One region of the Bacillus paralicheniformis genome, then DNA from elsewhere that is predicted to be linked to it. Evidence: predicted binding sites of a transcription regulator. Region 1 holds the regulator's gene; each other region holds the start of a gene.
The links. Region 1 encodes LexA, which represses DNA repair genes until DNA is damaged. Its sites were predicted from a motif close to CGAACATATGTTCG; they were not measured.
Positions count from the first base shown of each region.

Region 2: CP943_RS13105 (Y-family DNA polymerase) is a predicted target of LexA. The motif match lies at 3,662-3,675, and genes of this name have one in related genera.
Region 3: recA (recombinase RecA) is a predicted target of LexA. The motif match lies at 2,764-2,777, and genes of this name have one in related genera.

Region 1 is NZ_CP023665.1:2,025,885-2,034,054, forward strand. Features, by position in the region: gene CP943_RS10455 (thymidylate synthase) at 1-707, shown strand, start outside; gene CP943_RS10460 (NucA/NucB deoxyribonuclease domain-containing protein) at 1,001-1,429, shown strand; gene lexA (transcriptional repressor LexA) at 1,628-2,251, opposite strand; gene yneA (cell division suppressor protein YneA) at 2,403-2,714, shown strand; gene CP943_RS10480 (YneB family resolvase-like protein) at 2,733-3,380, shown strand; gene CP943_RS10485 (DUF896 domain-containing protein) at 3,446-3,679, shown strand; gene tkt (transketolase) at 3,843-5,846, shown strand; gene sirA (sporulation inhibitor of replication protein SirA) at 6,001-6,438, shown strand; gene CP943_RS10500 (YneF family protein) at 6,523-6,741, shown strand; gene CP943_RS10505 (aspartyl-phosphate phosphatase Spo0E family protein) at 6,822-6,983, opposite strand; gene CP943_RS10510 (cytochrome c biogenesis protein CcdA) at 7,226-7,933, shown strand; gene CP943_RS10515 (response regulator) at 8,017-8,170, shown strand, end outside.
Region 2 is NZ_CP023665.1:2,553,106-2,561,275, reverse strand. Features, by position in the region: gene CP943_RS13135 (ABC transporter permease) at 1-269, shown strand, start outside; gene coaA (type I pantothenate kinase) at 513-1,472, shown strand; gene CP943_RS13120 (VOC family protein) at 1,487-1,870, shown strand; gene CP943_RS13115 (MDR family MFS transporter) at 1,922-3,160, opposite strand; gene CP943_RS13110 (YqzH family protein) at 3,245-3,457, opposite strand; gene CP943_RS13105 (Y-family DNA polymerase) at 3,733-4,995, shown strand; gene CP943_RS13100 (YolD-like family protein) at 5,011-5,349, shown strand; gene CP943_RS13095 (FusB/FusC family EF-G-binding protein) at 5,561-6,202, shown strand; gene CP943_RS13090 (MATE family efflux transporter) at 6,253-7,581, opposite strand; gene CP943_RS13085 (ABC transporter ATP-binding protein) at 7,597-8,170, opposite strand, start outside.
Region 3 is NZ_CP023665.1:1,897,483-1,905,652, forward strand. Features, by position in the region: gene CP943_RS09685 (helix-turn-helix domain-containing protein) at 1-762, shown strand, start outside; gene pgsA (CDP-diacylglycerol--glycerol-3-phosphate 3-phosphatidyltransferase) at 829-1,410, shown strand; gene CP943_RS09695 (competence/damage-inducible protein A) at 1,430-2,680, shown strand; gene recA (recombinase RecA) at 2,849-3,895, shown strand; gene rny (ribonuclease Y) at 4,237-5,796, shown strand; gene CP943_RS09710 (TIGR00282 family metallophosphoesterase) at 5,883-6,680, shown strand; gene spoVS (stage V sporulation protein SpoVS) at 6,882-7,142, shown strand; gene CP943_RS09720 (dipeptidase) at 7,248-8,168, shown strand.

The sequences.
Region 1 (8,170 bases):
GCGAAAAAATGCGGTTTGACAATTCGGAAGTGCCGATTTTGACGACGAAGAAGGTGGCGTGGAAAACGGCCATCAAAGAGCTGCTTTGGATCTGGCAGCTGAAATCCAATGATGTTCAAGTTTTGAACGATATGGGGGTTCATATTTGGGATCAATGGCGGCTTGAAGACGGCACAATCGGAGCAGCCTACGGCTATCAATTAGCGAAGAAAAACAGAACGGTTAACGGGCAGAAAGCCGATCAAGTGGATTATTTGCTCCATCAGTTAAAGCATAATCCGTCTTCACGCAGGCATTTGACCATGCTGTGGAATCCCGATGACTTGGACGGCATGGCCTTGACGCCCTGCGTCTATGAGACGCAATGGTATGTGAAAGAAGGAAAGCTCTCTTTGGAAGTAAGAGCGAGAAGCAATGACATGGCGCTTGGCAACCCGTTCAATGTGTTCCAATATAACGTCTTGCAGCGCATGATCGCCCAAGTCCTCGGTTATGAGCTGGGCGAATACATCTTCAATATCGGCGACTGTCACATCTATACCCGTCACATCGATAATTTAAACATTCAGATGAAACGCGAGCAATATGAAGCGCCGAAGCTGTGGATCAACCCGGACATCAAAAACTTTTATGACTTTACAATCGATGATTTTAAATTAATTGACTATAAGCACGGCGACAAGCTGACATTTGAAGTTGCCGTATAAACAGGCGGATTTTCCGCCTGTTTTTTTGTTGTGTGAATGAATCATTTTTAAAAAATACAACGATGAAAAAATTTGCATATCCGGCTGCCGCATGTTTCCTGACGGCAGCCGTGTATACGTTTAGAGCGGACGCAAAAAGCACATGCAGTTTTTCACGGGTATGCCCCGAGCATTTAACTTACGTTTATTTACACATTCTAAACGTCTTTTTCACAAAGAGCCCGAAAAGCAAAAACAATTCTCTCTTAATCTGTTAGTGACACCAGCATATACAAGAGGAGGTTGTTTTTGTCATGATCAAAAAATGGGCGGTTCATCTGCTGTTTTCCGCATTGGTGCTGCTTGGGCTTTCGGGAGGGGCTGCATATTCTCCTCAGCATGCCGAAGGCGCTGCAAGGTATGATGACGTATTGTATTTTCCGGCATCGCGCTATCCTGAAACAGGTGCTCATATAAGCGATGCGATCAAAGCGGGCCATTCAGATGTCTGCACAATTGAAAGATCTGGAGCGGATAAGCGCCGTCAGGAATCATTAAAGGGGATTCCGACTAAGCCGGGCTTTGACCGTGACGAATGGCCGATGGCCATGTGTGAAGAAGGGGGAAAAGGAGCGTCGGTCAGATATGTCAGCTCATCGGATAACCGCGGAGCCGGCTCCTGGGTCGGGAACAGGCTGAGCGATTACGCTGACGGGACGAGAATTTTGTTTATCGTTCGATAAAAGGGAGACAACGATAAATGTTTCCTCAAGGAAACATTTTTGTTGACAGGAAAACTTGTTTGGGGGATAATGGTAATGTAAGCATATGATCAATCCCTCTGTTTCAGGCTCGCATCCTTCATTTCCGTATGGATGTGAGCCTGTTTTTTCGTGCGAAAAAAAACCGCCGACCGGCGGTTTTGCTGATGAGTCCGTTTTTTAATGAACCGTGCGGAATACGCCAATGACTTTTCCGAGAATCGTCACATTCTGGAGGATGATCGGTTCCATCGTCGGGTTTTCCGGCTGAAGGCGGATATGGGTTTCTTCCTTGAAAAACCGCTTAACAGTCGCTTCGTCGTCTTCGGTCATCGCAACGACGATATCTCCGTTGTTTGCGGTATTCTGCTGTTTGACTATCACATAATCCTGATCAAGAATTCCGGCATCGATCATGCTTTCGCCCATGATCTCCAGCATAAAGACATGCTCATCCGGCGGCGCCAGGCGGTCTGGAAGCGGAAAGTATTCCTCAATGTTTTCGACTGCGGTAATCGGCGTACCGGCCGTCACCTTTCCGATGACCGGGACATTGACAACCTGGTTTTTTGGAATGTGAATTTCTTCCTCTGTATCGAGAATTTCGATCGCTCTCGGCTTCGTCGGATCCCTTCTGATCAATCCCTTCGTTTCAAGCCTTGCCAAGTGGCCGTGTACCGTTGAACTTGACGCCAGGCCGACCGCTTCTCCGATCTCCCTGACGGAAGGCGGATAGCCTTTGCGTTTCACTTCTTCTTTAATGAAACGCAAAATATCAAGTTGTCTTTTTGATAGCTTCGTCATTTTTTGCACCTCAAAACGTCGATTTTAGCTAGATTATAGCATGTTTTTCCTTTGAGTACAAACATAGGTTCGAAAAAAACGATTGACAGAAACATTTGTTCGTATGTATACTGAAATCATAAAACCGAACAAACATTCTGGGGTGATGGATATGAAAAGAGAATCATTGATTTTTGTCAGTCTGTTTACTGCTGTGATCAGCTGCTGTATTCTGTTTGTGTCTTTTGCCGGTAAAATCGAAGAAAGAAAGCAATATGTTAAAATAGAAGTGCAGGAAGGCGATACATTGTGGGAGCTGGCCGACCGGATCAAAGGCGGAAAACCCGCTGACAAACAAAAATTCATCGAATGGGTCGCCGATAAAAACAATCTGCCGACCTCCGTTATTAAACCGGGCGATGTTTTGGTCCTGCCGGTAGCCAAACAGCACTCCGATCAATATCAGCTTGCAGTTGTAGAATAAATGATTGAGGGGATTTCCATGAATGCGATTATTTACACCAGGGTAAGCACTGCGAAGGAGCAGCAGGAAACCTCATTAAAACGGCAGGCTGAAGAGCTCCAGTCGCTTGCCGCCGAGCACGGGATGAACGTCGTGAACGTCATTTCCGAACAGGCGAGCGGATATGAGATGGACCGCGACGGCGTCTTCGATCTGCTCGAGGAAATCAAAACATCAGACATTGACGCAGTTTTAATACAGGATGATACGCGACTTGGAAGAGGGAATGCCAAAATTGCCCTTCTTCACTGTTTATATAAAGAAGGCGTTCAAATCTACACGCTGGCTCACCGGGGAAAACTTGAGCTTTCCGAAGCGGATTCGATGGTTTTGGAGATTGTCGGCATTGTCGAAGAATACCAGCGGAAAATACATAACCTGAAAATTAAGCGGGGAATGAAGAAGGCGGTCGAAAACGGCTACCGCCCGGAGAGGAATCTGAAACACCGCAATGAAGGCGGCGGGAGAGAGCGGATCGAAGCGCCTCTTTCAGAAATCGTCAGGCTCAGGGAGAACAAGCTGACGTTTGCGGAGATTGCAGCCGTGTTGAGAGGGTTCGGATACAGCATTTCAAAAGCAACCGTTCACCGCCGCTACCAGGAGTATAAGGACGGCCTTGCAGACTAATCTGTTGTCAAACGAAAGCGGATTTAGTAGTATGATGGATATATACCGAATCAAAGGAGTATCTTATGATTTCTAATGAAAAAATAGCCAGAATTAACGAGCTTGCCAAAAAAGCAAAGAGCGGATCTTTAACAGACGAAGAAAAAGCAGAACAGCAGAAGCTTCGCCAGGAATATCTTCAAGGCGTCCGCGCGTCTATGAAAAACACGTTGAAAACTGTGACGATTGTTGATCCTGAAGGTAATGATGTGACGCCTGAAAAGCTCAAACAGGAAAAAAGAAACCGCCGATTGCATTAATTTGGGGAATACGCCGATATCGTATTCCCTTTTTGTATATACTACAATTTAAAATGAAGGTAAAGATTCGTCATTTTTCACTGCTTTTGAGCTGAAATGGTTGTGAAAACCGATGGGTAGATTTATGATAAGAAAGTAGAGTCCATACAGGAAGGGGATCATAATGAAAACGATTGAATTAAAATCTGTCGCAACAATACGAACACTCTCCATAGACGCGATTGAAAAAGCTAAATCCGGTCACCCCGGCATGCCGATGGGGACTGCTCCGATGGCTTATGCGCTTTGGACAAAAATGATGAATGTCAGCCCTGAAAATCCGAATTGGTTTAACAGGGACCGTTTTGTGCTGTCCGCCGGACACGGATCAATGCTTCTGTACAGCATGCTTCACTTAAGCGGGTATGACGTTTCAATTGAAGACCTCAAGAATTTCCGCCAATGGGGAAGCAAAACGCCTGGACATCCGGAATTCGGACATACTCCGGGTGTAGATGCGACGACAGGCCCGCTTGGCCAAGGAATCGGAATGGCTGTCGGAATGGCGCTTGCTGAACGTCACCTTGCGGAAACTTACAACCGTGACGACTATCGCGTCGTTGATCATTATACATACAGCATTTGCGGTGACGGAGACTTGATGGAGGGAATTTCATCGGAAGCGGCTTCGCTTGCGGGACATTTGAAACTCGGCCGTCTCATCGTGCTTTATGATTCAAATGACATTTCGCTTGACGGTGAATTAAACCGCTCATTCTCTGAAAATGTGAAGCAGCGTTTTGAAGCGATGAATTGGGAAGTGCTTTATGTTGAAGACGGCAATAACATTGCCGAGATTACGGCGGCCGTCGAGAAAGCGAAACAAAATGAAAAGCAGCCGACATTAATTGAAGTGAAAACAACGATCGGTTTCGGCTCTCCAAACCGCGCGGGAACATCCGGCGTTCACGGTGCTCCGCTTGGCTCAGAAGAGGCGAAATTAACGAAGGAAGCGTATGAATGGACATACGAAGAAGATTTTCATGTCCCTTCTGAAGTGTACGAACACTTTAACGAAACAGTGAAAGAAGCGGGCAAGAAAAAAGAGGCGGAATGGAACGAGCTGTTCTCCGCATACAAGAAAGCCCACCCGGAACTTGCCGAAGAGCTTGAACTTGCGATGAAGGGCGAGCTTCCTGAAGGTTGGGATCAGAAAGTACCTGCGTATGAGAAAGGAAGCAGCCTTGCTTCGCGTGCATCCTCAGGGGAAGTATTAAACGGAATCGCACAACAAGTGCCGTTCTTCTTTGGCGGATCCGCTGACTTGGCCGGCTCCAACAAAACGACAATCAAAAACGGCGGAGATTTTTCAGCGAGAGATTACGCCGGCAGAAATATCTGGTTCGGTGTACGTGAATTTGCGATGGGAGCAGCTTTGAACGGAATGGCTCTCCACGGTGGCCTTCGCGTATTCGGCGGAACGTTCTTCGTTTTCTCCGACTATCTGAGACCTGCGATCCGTCTTGCGGCATTAATGGGGCTTCCTGTCACATATGTGTTTACACATGACAGCATTGCCGTCGGAGAAGACGGACCGACTCATGAGCCGATTGAACAGCTGGCATCACTTCGTGCGATGCCGAACTTGTCCGTCATCAGACCTGCAGACGGAAATGAAACAGCAGCAGCCTGGAAACTGGCGCTTCAATCAAAAAGTCAGCCGACTGCGCTTGTGTTGACACGTCAAAACTTGCCGACAATCGATCAGTCTCCTGAAGCAGCTTATGAAGGCGTTGAAAAAGGTGGATATGTCGTTTCGAAAAGCCAAAACGAAAAACCGCAAGCGATCTTGCTTGCGAGCGGATCTGAAGTTGGCCTTGCGCTTGAAGCACAAAGCGAGCTGAAAAAAGAAGGCATTGACGTATCCGTTGTCAGCGTTCCGTCTTGGGATCGTTTCGACAAGCAGCCGGCCGAATATAAAAACGCTGTTCTTCCAACTGATGTGACAAAGCGTCTCGCAATTGAAATGGGATCACCGCTCGGATGGGAGAGATATACCGGCACTGACGGGGACATTCTCGGAATCGACCATTTCGGTGCTTCAGCTCCCGGCGAAACGATCATGAAAGAATACGGTTTTACGCCTGCGAATGTAGTTGACCGGGTGAAAAAACTGTTAAATCGCTAATCGGGCATATGAAAGAGAATGATCTGCGGATCATTCTCTTTTTTTCATTTCGACAAAATTAGTCGCTTCTTTTATCATCATCAGACAATTATTTCTAACCCCCTTTTGTATAATAGAAAGCATATATTCTTCGATACAGGGGGATGAGACAGTGATGGAACGCCATTATTATACGTATTTGATAGAAGAGGAATTTGCCAGCCATTATTTTGGAAGAGAGTCTGTCATGTTCAAGCTGTTTTACGATTATCATTGGACGAGCCCCGATCAAAAGTCTCCATTAGCCGCCAAGCAGATCGAGTTCATTACAAAACCGATTCCCGCAGCCCATATACACAAAAGAATGAAAATGAACCTCTGCCGGGAAGACTATACACAAGTTGACTATGTATACAGATTGATTGTTCCAAAAGGAAGCGCTTCTTTTATTATCAAAGACCGACATATTGAGATTTTGGCGAAGGGTCCATTCGATGCCGAAACGGTATTCTTTGAGGTTTTGCGGAAAGTAAGTCCGTGTTTCCTTGCGATGGATTTTAATATGAAACGTTACGGCTGGCTGAACCCTGTGAAAGAAAGAAATTTTGTATAAAAAAAAGAATTTGGACTGTAAATGTTGTATAATAGCGTTTGGTTTAGTACACTTTATACGAGACAACATGAAGGAGGAAATTAAATGGATTTATGGGTTGTCATCCTAGTGGGCGTTTTAGCATTGCTCGCAGGTGTTGCACTCGGATTTTTTATTGCTCGTAAATATATGATGAACTATTTGAAAAAAAATCCGCCAATTAATGAACAAATGCTGCGCATGATGATGATGCAGATGGGTATGAAACCATCCCAGAAGAAAATTAATCAAATGATGAAAGCCATGGAAAATCAAACGAAATAATACGAATGCGATTATGACATAGAAGGAACATGGTTATAAAATAAAAAACCCGCTTCCGGGTTTTTTATTTTGATCTATGATTATTGTGTATGTCCGAGAGATAGTTTTTGGTATTCCAAAAGAAGGATATCCAGCTGCTGGCTGTGCTGAATGGTGATATGTGAAGTCATGCCGTTTGTCATGACGATTTTTAGCAGCTCTTTTCTTTTTTCCTCAATTTCATGAAGCAGATTTTCTTTCATCACAGGAATTTATCCTTTCTTCTGTAAAAATCATCTTTTTGTTGCCTACTAAATGTTATTATATCCATATATAGGTTCCTTTTCAATTCTGAAGGTGATAAGGGTAAATTGTCAAAATTGATTATATAAAGAAATTCGTGAAACCAACATCCTTTTTTGTGATATGTTAGGAAATTGAAATGTAATTGTCATATCAAATGATTTTCTTTCATAGTATTCCAAAAAATAGAAGGGAGAAAGAGATGGCTGATATCAACTATATTCTCGCTTTCGGTGCAGGGTTTCTATCGTTTATTTCGCCATGCTGCCTGCCGCTGTATCCCGCTTTTTTATCATATATTACAGGTGTCAGCATGAGTGAAATCCATTCTGACAGACTTATGTTTCAAAAAAGGAGCCTGATACATACAATCTTTTTCCTGATTGGCTTTTCGATGATCTTTGTGGCTCTCGGCTACAGCACATCGCTTGTCGGGTCCTTTTTTAAGGATTATCATCAGCTCATCAGGCAGCTTGGTGCGGTATTCATCATCTTTTTTGGATTTGTCACACTGGGGGTTTTTAAGCCTGAATTTTTAATGAAAGAAAGGCGCCTCCATTTTAAAAACAGGCCCGGCGGCCTGCTCGGTTCTGTCGGAATCGGAATGGCATTTGCCGCCGGCTGGACGCCCTGCACCGGTCCGATTCTTGCAGCGGTCATCACACTCGCCGGAACGAACCCGATGTCGGCCGTGCCTTATATGGTGCTTTATGCGCTTGGATTCAGCCTGCCGTTTCTGCTCCTGTCTTTTTTCATGACAAAGATGAAATGGCTTCGGAAGCATCAGCTCCTCATCATGAAGATCGGCGGAATTGCAATGATTGCAGTCGGAATCCTGCTGTTCTTTGACTGGATGACGAAAATCATTATCGTACTGTCAGGCCTGTTCGGCGATTTCAGAGGCTTTTAGATACCTGGCTAAGGACCGCCTTGGTTTTTTGTTATAATAGGACTTATTCACAGCAAAATTGAATAATGATGTTGGAGGGGAGTATGACAAGGGTTTTAATTGTTGATGATGCAAAATTTATGAGAGATAAAATCAGAGAAATACTTGAAACAGAAGACTTGCAAGTCGCGGGTGAAGCCGGGAACGGGGAAGAAGCTGTTTTGCTTTATCAAGAGCTGCAGCCGGACTTGGTTATCA
Region 2 (8,170 bases), 530 kb from region 1:
ATTTGGGCGTCCTCTTCAGAAGCTTTATTACGCCTGCTTTGCTGTATATCGTTTACAGCCTGCTTATCCCTGCTTTGGGGAGATTCGATTTGAAAAACCTGCTGTCTAATCTCGGGCATGCGGTTTTCAGTTTCAGCGGCGGCTTTAAACTGTTTACACCGGTGAAGGTGGACATGATTCCGGTCGTCATCATTTTAGCCGCATCCATCGGCTTGCTGTCTGCGGTTACTTATTATATGGCGCACAGGCAAAGCAAATATGTCGTTTGAAAAAAGAGCGCAAGTGCCTGCGCTCTTTTTTTTGCAAGCGACGGATGCCCGTTGGCTCAGGTTTGGCAGGCGAGTGTCAAATAGTTGGAACAACAGAATCTGCCGTCTCTGGATGAGGCGGTTGTTTTGATTGAAACCTTGTTCCTCGTAAATATTCGAAAAATTCTATATAATAATAAAGCGGTCTCAGGAATTCATGCACTTTTTAGTAAACAGCTTTTGAACAGAGGGCAGGTGAGTATAATGGCGAATCAGGATTTGAATTTGCACACGTTATATACGAGTCATACCCGCGATGCCTGGGCAAATCTCGGCGGGCATATGGCGGTAGAAATGACCGAAGAGGAAGTAAAAAGGCTTGAAGGTTTAAATGACTATCTGTCTTTGGAAGAAGTCGAAACCGTTTATGTTCCGCTGGCGAGGCTGCTTTATTTACACCGGACAACTCAATATGAACGGAACACCCGGGTGAACGGTTTTTTGAACCATCCTCACGCGGCCAAAATTCCGTTCATCATCGGGATTGCCGGAAGCGTCGCGGTTGGAAAAAGCACGACGGCCCGCATCATTCAGACGGTGCTCTCCCGTTTGCAGGAACGGCTGAAAGTCAGTCTGATCACAACCGACGGTTTTCTTTATCCCAATGCGGTGCTGACAGAAAAACAGATGATGTCGCGGAAGGGGTTTCCGGAAAGCTATGATGTCAAAGCATTGCTTGAGTTTTTAAACGATTTAAAATCCGGCAAGGAAATCGTTCGCGCACCCGTTTATTCCCATTTAACGTACGACAGATTGGAAGGGGTTTACGAAACGGTTGAACAAGCGGATATCGTCATCATCGAAGGCGTCAATGTGCTGCAGACGCCGACGATCGAAGACGACCGGACAAAACCGCGGGTTTTCGTTTCCGATTTTTTTGACTTCTCAATTTATGTGGATGCCGAAGAAGACCTCATTATCAAATGGTATCTTGAACGCTTTCGCATGCTCAGAGAGACGGCATTTCAAGATCCGAGTTCTTATTTCCATAAATTCAAAGACCTTGCGGACGAAGAAGCGGACCATATGGCAAAGTCAATATGGGAGACCGTCAACCGTCCGAATTTGTATGAGAACATTCTGCCTACAAAATTCCGGTCTGATTTAATCTTGAGAAAAGGCGAAGGCCACAAGGTGGAAGAGATTCTCGTCAGACGGGTGTAGAAGAGGAGGCTTGCATGATCCATCATATTGAACTGTATGTTTCAGATTTGGAAGCGTCGAAGCGCTTTTGGGGCTGGTTTCTCGGAGAGCTCGGCTATGAGGTTTTTCAACAATGGGAAGACGGGATCAGCTGGAAAGCAAACGGCGCCTATCTCGTGCTTGTGCAGGCGAAAGAGCAGTTTGTCAAAGCAGGTTATCACAGGTGCCGCGTCGGTTTAAACCATCTTGCTTTTTACGCGGCATCCAAAGAACAGGTCGACGAAATGACAATGAAACTGAGGGAGCGGGGATGCCGCATTTTATATGAAGACAGACATCCGTTTGCCGGCGGAAGCGGGCATTATGCCTTATATACCGAAGATCCCGACCGCATCAAAGTCGAACTTGCGGCGCCTTGAGGCGGGCGTCCGCCGGAAGGCCGGCCTTTGACCGAGCCGGCCTGTTTTCAATTAATGCTGCATCGTTTTTTTCGAACTTAATTTGACTTTTGCTTCATCTATTTTGAGCTTCCGGAAGGCTGCCACCAGGAAAGGAACGCCGCAAATGGTGACAGCGGACAGGATTGCAAAAGTGAAAAACGGCTTTTCCGCTCCAAAGGCGTCCAGCAGCATTCCCCCCGCCCAAGGGCCGATCACGCTTCCCAGCTGGGTGAAGCCTATAGCCCCGAAGTAAGTGCCTTTCAGCTCAGGCCGGGCAATCCGGTCGACCAGTAAATCCATCATCGAAAAGAGAAGCACTTCCCCGATCGTAAACACGATAATGATCAAGACGATGGACCATAGATCGTGGAAAAACGAGAGGCTGAACAGGCTTCCGCTAATCAGCACATTTCCGGCAATCAGCGATAAAATCGGTGAAAACCGTTTGGCGATATGTACGATCGGGTACTGTACGACAAGCACGGCCAAGGCATTCAGCGTCAGCATCATACCGAACACTTTCGTCCCGTCTTCGATGAACGGGCTGGCCGCCATGTATTGTGCGAGCGTGGATGTGAAGTGGGAATACCCGAATAAACAAAGAATCGAACCGATTAGTGTAATCGTAAATACCCGGTCTTTTTTTGTCACCTCCAGCGCTTCCCGCACTTTTATACGCTTATTCCGCTCAGTTGCCGGTACGGTGTGGTGTTTAAATTGAATGACCAGCACCGCCGCATAAATAAAATAAATGAAAGCCGCAATGAAAAACGGCAGCGTCGTTTTCGAAGATCCGAGGTACAGGCCTAAAAGCGGACCGAAGACGACGCCGAGGTTGATCGCGGTATAGCGGAGATTAAAGACGAAAAGGCGCGTTTCGGGTTTGGATACGTCTGAAAGCAGCGCTCTTGAAGTCGGTTCAAACAAAGCGCGGCATAATCCGTTTAAGGCATTCATGACAAAGAATGTCCAGACATGATCGGCGAGCGTGAAACCGGCGAACACGAATGTCCAGCCGAAAATCGAAACGAGCATGATGGTTTTCCGGCCGAACCTGTCTGATAAGTACCCGCCGTAAAAGCTTGCCGCAATTCCGATCAGAGAGCTCGCTGCAATGACGGCGCCGGCAAAGCCGGAAGAGGCGCCTTTCACTTGTGTCAAATAAATTGCTAAAAAAGGGATGCTCATGGCTGTGCCCATACGTCCGAAAATGGTTCCGACAATAATGGTCCAGCTGAGCGGGTGGATGTTCTGCCATTTTTGTTTCATGAGAAACTCTCCGTTACGTTTTTATTTGTTTATCATACATGAAACAAATGGCGGTGAATAGAGGAATTTCTATATGCTGGGTGATCAAAAGGAGAACAAGCCTTGATTTGTGACATAATCATAGATGACATCTTCGATATGGGCATGCAGCCCCTCATTCGGTTCCTCGATCCGCCTTTCCTGCAAAGCCATCTTCAGGATTTCTTTTTCGCCGGGGCTGAGCGGATCGGTTGCAACATTGCGTCCGTACTGCTTCAGCGCCTGTCCGAGCATTTTTTCAATCAGTTTCTCATCCATTTGTCTTTCTCCTTTAGGAGCGCTTTTTCTTTTATCTTACTAGGAAAAAACGAGGTTCTCAAGGGAGCTTTCAATTTGAGTCATTAAACCGGATGCGGCAGCATTCCGAACTGGAATGATCCGCCATGTCACCTTCTTTCCAAAGAAGGTGTTTTTTGTTGCTTTCAGCCAGGATTTTCTTTGGATAAAATTACGCCTGGAAATCGAACGTATATTCGGAGTATAGTATTCATACACTAATTGTGCGAACATCAGTTCTTTTTGGAGGGAGAGAGATGGATTACGGTCAATATCCGTCGCGTTCGGTTTTGTGCGTTGATATGCGGAGCTTTTATGCAAGCTGTGCCGCAGTCCTGCTCGGACTTGATCCGATGACTTGCCTGCTGGCGGTTGTCGGAAACACGGAGCGGCAGGGGAGCATCGTTCTCGCTGCTTCTCCGGCTCTGAAAAGAGAGTTCGGCGTGCAAACGGGAACAAGGCTTTATCAGCTGCCGGATGATCCGCGCATCAAGCTGGTCAATCCAAAGATGGGGCTGTTTGTCCGTGTTTCTACAGAGCTCACCCGGCTGTTCTGCCGCTATGTGCCGCCTGATGCCATTCATACGTACAGCGTGGATGAAAGCTTTATTCAGGTGGACGGTGTTGAGAGCATGTGGGGAGACGCCCGAACGATTGCGATGAAAATTCAAGATGATATGGAAAGGGAGTTTGGCCTTCCCTGTGCTGTCGGAATCGGACCGAATCTGCTGATGGCAAAGCTGTGCCTTGACCTTGAAGCGAAAAAATCAGCAGACGGAGTGGCCGTTTGGGGCTACGAAGACGTGAAAACGAAGCTGTGGCCGCTGTCTCCGCTGCGCCGCATGTGGGGAATCGGCTCCAGGCTGGAAAAGACGTTAAACCGGATGGGGATTTTTACAGTCGGTCAGCTGGCTCACTATGATCTCAAGCGGCTTGAGAAAACATTCGGGGTGATGGGAAACCAGCTCTATTATCACGCTTGGGGCATCGACCTTTCAGCGATCGGAGCGCCGCTCTTGGAGGGGCAGGTCAGCTATGGAAAAAGCCAGATTTTGCTTCGCGATTATCCGAATCCGGAGGAAGTCAAGCATGTCATTCTTGAAATGTGTGAAGAAGTGGCCAAAAGGGCGCGCGCCCACCGCCAGGCGGGCCGGACCGTCAGTCTTGGCGTCGAATACAGCCGCGATGAGCTTGGCGGCGGGTTTTACCGTTCAAAAACAATGGAAAGCCCTTCAAATGTCACCCTTGATCTCTACCATACATGTCTGGCATTGTTCGAGCGGTTTTATGCCGGCAAAACGGTTCGGAAAATTTCCGTCTCTTTGTCCAATATTCAAGACGACACCAATATGCAGCTTGATCTTTTTCGTCCCGATCAGGAAAAGAAGCGGCAGCTCGGGTACGTGATGGACGGCATCAGAGAACGGCACGGATCAACAGCGCTTTTGCGGGCTGTTTCCTATACAAACGCCGGGACGGCCCGGCTGCGGTCAAAATTGGTCGGAGGCCATCAGGCATAGAAAGGAGAATCATTTATGCTTCGCGACAGAGGCAGTATCAAATGGGTTTCCATGATGCTGCCTGAGCACGTGGAATTGCTCAGGGAATATCATGAAAGCCTTCAAAAACTCAAAAAACCGATCCTGGATGAACAAAAATATGAAGAATTTAATGAAATCATTTGTGAAGCGATGGCAGAAAACAGAATGTTGCAATTTGCCTATTATCGGCAGGGGGAAGTGAAAACGCTGGCCGGCCGGATTCACTATGCCGACGCCCTGAAAAGGGAGCTGCGGATCGTAAGCCGGGCGGATGAAATATGCATTTTAAAGATGGAGGATATCATTGAGATTGAATACGATTGTCGTTTATAATAGAATCAGTATTCGGAGGTGGATAAAATGGTAAATGACATTCATTTGCCGACTGCAGCGTCTCATGCAAAGCCTGTTATCTTGAAAGGCGATACTTTGCATGAGGCGGGGTTATAAACAAATCGCCTAAAAAAAGCAAGGTATCATTTCTGATCATCCGGCTTTGCACCTTATTTTTAAATATAGATCCATAAATAAGGAGCTGGCAGAAATGAAGACACCTTTTATCAGAAATGACCAATATAATTTTATTAAGTTTCAAACGGACAGCCTTGTTCAGGGACATGCGAACATCAATGACGAAAACGTACTTGACGCTTTGAAATGCAATGCGCTCGATCAAGTGTTCAACCTGTTTCCTGATCTCAGCAGCGATCAAAAGTCTTTGCTGCAGAAGATGGCAGAAGTGGAAGACAGCGGTGAAGCGATGCGCTTTTTAGCCGAATTAAAGCCTCATGTCATTCCATTTCAGCGTATAACAGTAAAAACCGCTAAAAAGCTATTTTCTAAAGTGAAGAAGTTAAAGACGCCCGATTTTGAACAGATGGATTTCAGCGGATATTCCTACCTGGGATGGAATGATGCAGGATCAGGCAGAAAGTACATGATTGTGGATGCCGGCGGAAAGCTGACCGGAATACACGGCACCATCAAATCCAGCAATAAAAAAGGAATCTGCGCGATATGCAACAGGACCGAAGAGATCGGACTGTTCATGGCCCGGGTGAAAAGCGGGAAAGAAACCTATACAGACAGAGGCAATTATATTTGCTGTGACAGTGAAACATGCAATCAAAATGTGATGACGCTGGATCATCTGAACCATTTCGTCGCACAATTAACGAAAGAATAAACGAGAACCCCCCGGCTAAGCTTTAGCCGGGGGGTTTTATGATTTGGCTTTTAGCCTGCCTCTTTTGCAGCACTTCGCTCTCCGAAGAGACGGGTGGTCAGCCCGGGAACAGCCATACATAAGAATACGGAACGTCCAAGGCTGAATAAAAGAAAAGCGAGCCACAGCCCATGGTTTCCGAAAGCGGGCACAGCGGTAAAAAAGGCGGCCAGGAAGACGAGAACAGCCAAGAACATTGAATTTCTGACCGGGCCTATTTCAGTCGCTCCTGTAAAAATCCCGTAAAAAACGAGTCCGAAACTTGCGGCCAAAGGAAAGAGAGCGATCCAAATATCGTAGGTTTTCGCTGCTTCCAAAACGCTTTCAAGCGGTGTAAACAAGGGAAGGATTACACCTTTCAAAAGAAAGTAGCCGACTGAAAGCAGCGCGGCCGAGATCAGCGACCACTGGATCGAAAGGGAAAGCGTACGGGAATAAAGTTCCCGATCCATTCTTCCAACGGCTTTCCCGGCAAAAATGCTCGATGCATTGGCAAATCCATCAAACACATAAGCCATCATATAATGAATTTGAATTAAGATCGCATTTGCGGCCAAAACTTCAGCGCCGAAGCCGGCTCCTTTAGCCGTAAACAAATTAAAAACCGTTAAAAGGCACAATGTCCGAATCAATAGATCGCGGTTGACAACCATCATTTTTTTAAACGGTTTCGGGTCGAACAAAACCTTGACGGACGGCAGCTTAAACCGCATGGCGGCATTCGTTTTCACAAGCCAGCAGCCGATCAGGCAGCCCGTCACTTCCGCAATCAAAGTGGCTAGAGCGATGCCGTATACTTCCATGTGAAAGACGTAGACAAAAACGATGTCAAGCACGATATTCAAGACGTTCATCGAAATCTGCAAAAGCAATGTCACTTTGATAAGGGACATTCCCATCAGCCAGCCGAGAATGCAATAGCTGATTAAAGCAAATGGAGCGCCCCAAATCCTCAGCGAAAAATACTGCGAGGCGAATTCAGCGGTATGGCGGTCAGGCTGTATCAGCGTCAGCGCTGCGTATTCAAGCGGTTTTTGCAAGAGAATGAACATCAGTCCGGCAAAAACCGCGATGCAAACAGGCCGGGCAAGAGCCAAAACGCTCTCTGATCTGTTTTGGGAGCCGAGCGACTGAGCAGCGAACCCCGATGTGCTCACCCGCAAAAAGCCGAGGAGCCAATACATCGTATTAAAAATCATCGTTCCGACTGCAACACCGCCGATGTAAGCAGGGGAGGAAAGCTGCCCGGCTACCGCCGTATCGACCGCCCCCAGCAAAGGAGTGGTGATCGTTGAAATGATCAGCGGAACGGCGAGTGCTAGATAATGTCTGTGATTCATCTCTTATGACCCCCCTTAGGATTCAAACACCTGAAGCAGCTTTTTGGCATATGGGTGCCTTTCGGCAGAAAAAAGCTCTTCTTTTTTAAATTGATCGGCAATCTGCCCGTCTTTCATGACCATGATGCGATGGCTCATAAAGTGGACAGCGGCCAGATCATGGGAAATAAACAAATAGGAAAGCCCCATATCATCCTGCAAATCTTTGAGGAGGTCGAGGATCTTCGCCTGACTGGTGACATCCAGGCTTGCCGTAGGCTCATCAAAGATGATTAAAGACGGGTGAGTGCTGATGGCTCTGGCGATTAAGGCCCTTTGGAGCTGCCCGCCGCTTAATTCATGCGGATAGCGGTCAAGGAGGCTCGAGGGAAGGCCGACCATTGAGAACAGACGCTCAGCCGTCAGACGGCGGCTGCCTTGGAAGTCCTTTAAAAATGGCGGTATGTCTTGTTTGGAAACATCAAGCGGCTCCATAACTGAATCGATAATATTGAGCTTTGGATTCAATGATGCGGCCGGATTTTGAAAAACAGCCTGCAGCTTTCGGCGCAGTCTTCGGGTCTCTTTTTTGTTTATGCCGGGAAGCGGA
Region 3 (8,170 bases), 130 kb from region 1:
TTTTATGTGCGGGCTTTTATCAAGCAGTACGCCGAAGCTGTCGGCCTCGACTCGGAGCTCTTGTTTGAAGAGTTTAAAAAAGATATCCCTAATTCTTACAATGATGAGGTTTCTGAGAAGCTTTCTTCAATCAAGCCGCAGAGAGAGCTGCCCAAGTCTGCCTCAAAAGCGCTTGAACTTTTGCCTACCCTGCTTGTGGCAGCCGGCGTTATCGTTGTGATCGCGATCATTTACGTCATCGTTCAGGCTGTAAACGGCGGAGGCAACCAGCAGGCTGAAGAGCCTAAGACAGAGGAATCGCAAAGCAAGTATGACGTCTCAAAAGATTCCCCGCTGACAAAGGGAAATCAACAGAACACGGATGCGCAGAAAGACAGCGCTGAAGGCGACAAAGAAAAAAAGGATCAGCAGTCTGATGAGAACGACAAGCTGACCATGAAAGCGACCGCAAGCGAAGGCTCTTCCACAACTTATGAAGTATCAGGATCCGACAAGCTGGAGCTTGAAGTAAAGGCAAACGCAAACTCATGGGTCAGGGTGCGCGACGAGAAAGGAAGCTCCCTTAAAGAAGGAATGATGGAAAAAGGAGAAACCTTTCAAAAGAATATTACCGATCAATCGCAAATTGATTTGCGGATCGGATATGCGCCGGGCGTTGAAATTAAAATCAACGGAGAAGTTCTTTCTTACAAGCTCGATCCTAAGACTGTGATGACACAAAACATAACGATTCAAAATAAAAAGGAGGAAAAGTCATCTTAATTGCACAGATGACTTTTTCTTGCGTTCATCATCATTAGGAAAACATACATATCTGGAGGAACCTTTATGTTTAATCTACCGAATAAAATCACGCTTTCTAGAATCGCATTAATTCCTGTTTTTATGGTCATCATGCTTGTGCCGTTTCAGTGGGGGGCTGTCTCCTTCGGCAGCGAGTCGATTCCGGTCACCCATTTGATCGGCGCACTGTTGTTTATTTTTGCTTCTGTCACCGATTGGGTTGACGGCTATTACGCGAGAAAGCTGAACCTTGTAACAAACTTTGGGAAATTTCTTGACCCGCTTGCAGACAAGCTGCTCGTGTCTTCCGCTTTAATTATTCTGGTGCATTACCATCTTGCTCCGGCCTGGATGGCCATTGTCATTATCAGCCGGGAATTTGCCGTAACGGGACTGCGGCTCGTCCTTGCGGGAACAGGGGAAGTCGTCGCGGCCAACATGCTTGGAAAAGTGAAAACATGGGCTCAGATCATCGCCATCTCTGCTCTTTTGCTTCACAATCTTCCATTTGAGCTTGTATCCTTCCCGTTCGGATCGCTTGCTTTATGGGTGGCTGTCTTTTTCACAGTCGTATCAGGATGGGATTATTTCGCTAAAAACTGGGATGCTTTAAAAACATCGAACTAAACGTGGGGAAGTGGAAACAATGAAGTTGGAAAGAAAAGCGGAAATTATCGCTGTCGGTTCTGAGCTTCTGCTCGGACAAATCGCTAATACAAATGCTCAGTTTATCAGCAGGCATTTGGCCGAAATCGGCATTAACGTCTTTTATCACACGGCGGTGGGAGATAACCCGGAACGCCTTAAACAAGTCATTCAGACAGCTCAGAAAAGGTCTGACTTCATCATTTTTTCGGGAGGCCTCGGACCGACGAAAGACGATTTGACAAAAGAAACGATCGCTGAAGTTGTCGGGCGCCCTCTTAAGCTCGACGATGAAGCCTTCGAATCGATTCAGGATTACTTCAGAAAAACGAACCGGGAGATGTCGCCGAACAACCGCAAACAGGCGTTGATCCTCGAAGGATCCGATGTTCTGCCGAACCGCTTCGGGATGGCTCCGGGAATGCTGCTTGAGCATGAATCGCGCTTTTATATGCTCTTGCCGGGACCTCCGAAAGAGCTGGAGCCGATGTTTGAAAACGAAGCGAAGCCGCTGATTTTGGAAAAGCTCGGCTCGAAGGAAAAGATCGTGTCAAGGGTGCTGCGGTTCTTCGGCATCGGAGAATCCCAGCTTGAAACCGATTTGGAAGATCTCATCGATGCGCAGACTAATCCGACAATCGCCCCGCTTGCGGCCGACGGGGAAGTCACGCTCAGGCTCACGGCAAAGCATGCGGATCCGAAGGAGACAAACCGCTTGTTAAAAGAAACGGAAGACCTCATCCTGGAGCGGGTCGGAGAGTTCTTTTACGGGTATGATGATACATCTCTTGCAGAAGAGCTTGCGAAAGCATGCAGGAGCAAGGGAATGACCTTGGCCGCTGCGGAAAGCTTTACAGGCGGGCTTTTTTCCACCTGGCTGACGGAAATGAGCGGCGCTTCCGAATATTTCAAAGGCGGTGCCGTCTGCTACACAAACGAATTGAAAGTTTCAGCGGCCGGCGTTGCTGAAGACACGCTGCAGCGCTACGGTGCGGTCAGCGCGCAATGCGCAAAAGAGCTCGCCGCAGGCATCAGAGTCAAAACAGGAAGCGATATCGGCATCAGCTTTACTGGAGTAGCCGGGCCGAATACGCAAGAAGGCCATCCGGCAGGAAAGGTGTTTATCGGCATCTCCGTGAAGGACCAGGCTGAAGAAGCGTTCGAATTTCAGTTCGCCGGATCCAGGTCTGCGGTGCGAAAGCGTTCTGCCAAATACGGCTGCCATCTGTTGCTGAAAATGATGGAAAAATAAGCGGAAACCGGATTTTCGGTATATCTTTCTTATGAAAAAAGTCATTCCATTTTAGGAGATCGATTTTTTCCTCTTAAAAAAATCGAATATGCGTTCGCTTTTTTCTTGGCAAATCCGCGCAAACAAGGTATAGTAGATATAGCGGAAGTGATAAAGGAGGAAAATAGAATGAGTGATCGTCAGGCAGCCTTAGATATGGCGCTTAAACAAATAGAAAAGCAGTTTGGTAAAGGTTCGATTATGAAACTCGGCGAACAAACTGAAACGAGAATTTCAACAGTTCCGAGCGGTTCTTTAGCGCTCGACACGGCTCTTGGAGTGGGCGGATACCCGCGCGGCCGGATTATTGAAGTATACGGGCCTGAAAGCTCCGGTAAAACGACGGTGGCGCTTCATGCGATTGCCGAAGTTCAGCAGCAGGGCGGACAGGCGGCGTTCATCGACGCCGAGCACGCGCTCGACCCCGTCTATGCACAAAAGCTGGGCGTCAACATTGATGAGCTTTTGCTGTCACAGCCTGATACGGGCGAGCAGGCGCTTGAAATCGCCGAAGCTCTTGTCAGAAGCGGAGCGGTGGATATCGTTGTCATCGACTCTGTGGCAGCGCTTGTGCCGAAAGCTGAAATCGAAGGAGATATGGGGGATTCCCACGTCGGTTTGCAGGCCAGACTGATGTCTCAAGCGCTTCGTAAGCTTTCCGGAGCGATCAATAAATCGAAGACCATCGCGATCTTTATTAACCAGATTCGTGAAAAAGTCGGCGTCATGTTTGGAAATCCTGAGACGACGCCAGGCGGAAGAGCGCTGAAATTCTACTCTTCTGTCCGCCTTGAAGTGCGCCGCGCAGAGCAGCTGAAACAAGGCAACGATGTCATGGGGAACAAGACGAAAATCAAAGTCGTGAAAAACAAAGTGGCCCCTCCATTCCGGACTGCCGAAGTGGACATTATGTACGGGGAAGGGATTTCAAAAGAAGGGGAAATCATCGATCTCGGAACAGAGCTTGACATCGTTCAGAAGAGCGGTGCATGGTACTCTTATCAGGAGGAACGTCTTGGTCAAGGCCGTGAAAATGCCAAACAGTTCCTGAAAGAAAACAAGGACATCCTTTTGATGATTCAAGAGCAGATCCGGGAGCACTACGGTTTGGACACTGGAGGCGTTGCTCCTGCTCAGGAAGACGAGGCCCAAGCTCAAGAAGAACTCGAATTTTAATCATGAAACATGTCAAAGGCTGCCGGCCCGATCGGCAGCCTTTTCCTTTCATCTGCGCATTCAGACGCAGCTCCTTTGTCCATCTCCTTCATCCGCGCCGTTTGAAAAGGCGTTTAATCCGGAAACGTTAAGACCGTAAGCTTGACAAGTATTTCCCACACAATTACAATGAAATTGTATCACTTGTTTTTCTTAACATGATTGATAAACATTTAAACTTGACAAGGGCTGTGAAGCCGCTTCACTCCCTGTGAAGGTTCTGTATGTTGAGAAGAAGTACAATGTACATGCCGACACTTACTTTTAGCAAGACAAGTTCATAGCAAGAGGAGGTGAAAGTTATGAATCCTTTAGCAATTCTCATCTCCATTTTGCTGAGCCTATTCTGTTTAGTTGTTGGCTACTATGTTCGTAAAATCATTGCCGAAGCAAAAATTTCAGGTGCGCGAAATGCAGCCGAACAAATTCTTGGAGACGCAAAGCGGGATGCTGAAGCGTTGAAAAAAGAAGCCCTTCTTGAAGCAAAGGACGAGATTCATACGCTTCGGATAGAAGCTGAACAAGAAGTTCGTGAAAGACGAAATGAGCTTCAAAAACAAGAAAACCGTTTACTTCAAAAGGAAGAGAACCTTGACCGAAAAGATGAATCATTAGATAAACGGGAAGCGATGTTGGAGAAGAAAGATCATTCTCTGAATGAACGACAACAACATATTGAAGAGATGGAAAGCAAAGTGGATGAAATGATTCGTATGCAGCAGTCAGAGTTGGAGCGTATTTCAAGTCTGACGCGAGATGAAGCGAAGCAAATCATTCTGGAACGGGTTGAAAACGAGCTTTCCCATGACATCGCGATCATGACGAAAGAAAGTGAAAATCGAGCGAAAGAAGAGGCTGATAAAAAAGCGAAAAATATTCTTTCATTGGCTTTACAGCGCTGTGCGGCAGATCATGTGGCCGAGACGACGGTTTCAGTTGTCAACCTTCCAAATGATGAGATGAAAGGCCGCATTATCGGACGTGAAGGACGTAATATCCGTACATTGGAAACATTGACGGGGATCGATCTGATCATCGACGATACGCCGGAAGCCGTTATCCTTTCAGGATTTGATCCGATCAGGCGTGAAACAGCCAGGATCGCTCTTGATAAACTCGTTCAGGATGGCCGCATTCATCCTGCCAGAATCGAAGAAATGGTTGAGAAATCCCGCCGTGAAGTGGATGATTACATCCGCGAAATGGGTGAACAGACGACGTTTGAAGTTGGAGTTCACGGTCTTCATCCCGATTTAATCAAAATCCTCGGCCGCTTGAAGTTCAGAACGAGCTACGGACAGAATGTACTGAAACATTCAATGGAAGTGGCGTTTCTGACAGGCCTGATGGCTTCAGAGCTCGGGGAAGACGTGACGCTCGCAAAAAGGGCAGGACTTCTTCATGATATCGGGAAAGCGATTGACCATGAGGTGGAAGGAAGCCACGTTGAAATCGGTGTGGAACTGGCCACTAAGTATAAAGAGCATCCAGTTGTCATCAACAGTATCGCATCTCACCACGGAGATCAGGAGCCGACTTCCATCATCGCCGTGCTCGTGGCCGCAGCCGATGCGCTGTCCGCCGCTAGACCAGGCGCAAGAAGCGAAACGCTCGAAAACTATATTCGCAGGCTTGAAAAGCTGGAAGAAATCTCTGAATCGTACGAAGGTGTTGAAAAATCATTCGCGATACAAGCGGGACGAGAGGTGCGGATCATGGTCAAACCTGACTCAATCAACGATCTTGAAGCCCATCGTTTGGCGCGTGATATTCGAAAACGAATCGAGGACGAGCTTGACTACCCTGGACACATCAAGGTAACCGTGATCAGGGAAACGAGAGCCGTTGAATACGCAAAATAAAGTGGTGCGAATGCGCCACTTTATTTTTTTGTTTCCTTGTGTAACACTATGATTAAAACCTATTTTAAAAAAGAAAGGGTCAAATTATGAGAATTTTATTTATTGGAGATGTTGTCGGTTCGCCCGGCAGAGACATGATCAAAACCTATTTGCCGAAGCTGAAGCTGAAATATAAACCGAACGCCGTCATCGTCAACGGAGAAAACGCCGCACACGGAAAAGGCATTACCGAAAAAATATACCACCAGCTCATTCAAGCGGGAGCCGACGTTCTCACAATGGGAAACCACACATGGGATAAAAGGGAAATATTTGATTTTGTTGATGATGCGCCGCAGATCGTCAGACCCGCCAATTTTCCCGAAGGCACGCCTGGAAAAGGCATCACATACATAAAAACAAACGGTTCGAAGGAACTGGCTGTGATCAATTTGCAAGGCCGCACATTTCTGCCTGCGATCGATTGCCCTTTTCGAAAAGCTGATGAATTAATAGAAGAAGCGTCAAAAAGAACAACGTTCATCTTTATCGATTTTCATGCCGAAGCGACAAGCGAAAAGCAGGCGATCGGCTGGTATACGGACGGCCGCGTGTCAGCAGTTGTCGGAACGCATACGCATGTTCAGACAGCTGACAACCGCATTCTTCCGAAAGGCACGGCATATATAACAGACGTAGGGATGACAGGGCCTTACGACGGGATTCTCGGCGTCGACCGCGAGACGATTATCAAGCGATTTAAAACGAGCCTGCCCGTTCGTTTTGAGATTGCCGAAGGCCGCACAACACTGAGCGGAGTTGTCATTGACATTGACGAACAGAGCAAGAAAGCCGTTAAAATTGACCGGATATTAATTAATGATGACCACATGTTTTTTGAATGACTGAACAGAAAATCATTTTAGAAAAATATTAAAAGGAAAGCAGGAATATCCCGGTCCTATAGTGAATATAGTAAAAATGGAAGGTACCCTGCTATTTTTGAAAAGCAATTAAAAGGGGATGGCTTTGAAAATAGCAACATCTAATAATGATTGTTCTAATGAACACTCACTTATCCATTGTAAACTTAAGGGGGAGCAGGAATGGAAATATTAAAGGTTTCAGCAAAATCAAATCCAAACTCGGTCGCAGGTGCGCTCGCAGGAGTCTTGAGGGAACGAGGAGCTGCAGAAATTCAAGCAATCGGAGCCGGAGCATTAAATCAGGCTGTTAAAGCGGTAGCGATTGCACGGGGATTTGTAGCACCGAGCGGTGTCGATCTGATTTGCATTCCGGCGTTTACGGACATTCAAATTGACGGTGAAGAACGAACAGCGATTAAGCTAATCGTAGAGCCTCGCTGATAGAAAAATCACTCTTTTTCAAATGCTTCAACCTGCTTACTTTCACGTAAGCGGGTTGTTTTTGGTTTAGCCGTTTTTGAAAAATGCAGCCGGGAGAGGATGAACGTGAAAATTTTTGATGCCCATTCTGATTTGCTGCTGAAGCTCTGGAAAAATCCGAAGCTTAATGAGTACAGTGACCCGTCGCTTCAAACGCCGGTTCAGGCTCTGTTAAACGGAAAGGCGAAAGTGCAGTGTCTGGCGATTTTTCTGCCCGAAACCGTACCCGACACAATAAGGCTTGAAATGGCGCTCGTGCAGATCCGGCTGTTTCACGAAAAAATTGCAAAGTACAAGCGGATCAAACTGATCAAACATAAAGCCGATATCGACAAGCTCAAAAGCGATGAAACCGGCATCATTCTAACGATGGAAGGCTGTGAGCCGATCTCAAAAAACTTAAGGCTGTTTGACATCTTTTTTCAGCTCGGAGTCAGAAGTTTCGGCCTGACGTGGAACTGGGCCAATACGTTCGCAGACGGCGCTTTAGAAGAAAGAAACGCAGGTTTGACTTCTTACGGGGAAAGGCTGATTCGCAAGGCGAACAAAAACCGGGCATGGACCGATCTCTCCCATTTATCAGAGAAAAGCTTTTGGGGTGCGGTTGAAACGGCAGCGTATCCGATCGCCTCTCATTCGAATGCGCACAGCCTTTGCCCTCATCCGAGAAATTTAAAAGACGATCAAATCAAAGCGCTTATTGAAAAGAACGGCGTCATCGGTTTGACATTTGTCCCTGAATTCGTGAGAAACGGAAAAACGCCTGTGATCAAAGATATCCTCTCACATATTGACCATGTCTGCTCTTTGGGAGGCGAGCGGCATATCGGATTCGGATCTGATTTTGACGGCATCGACCGGGTCATTCCGGGTCTGGAAGCCCACAAAGATTACGGGAATCTGATCGAAGCTTTGCAGCGCTCATATACACCAAGTCAAGTCGACGGATTTCTCTTTCAAAATTTCTTCAGCCGCATCCCATTTTAAAA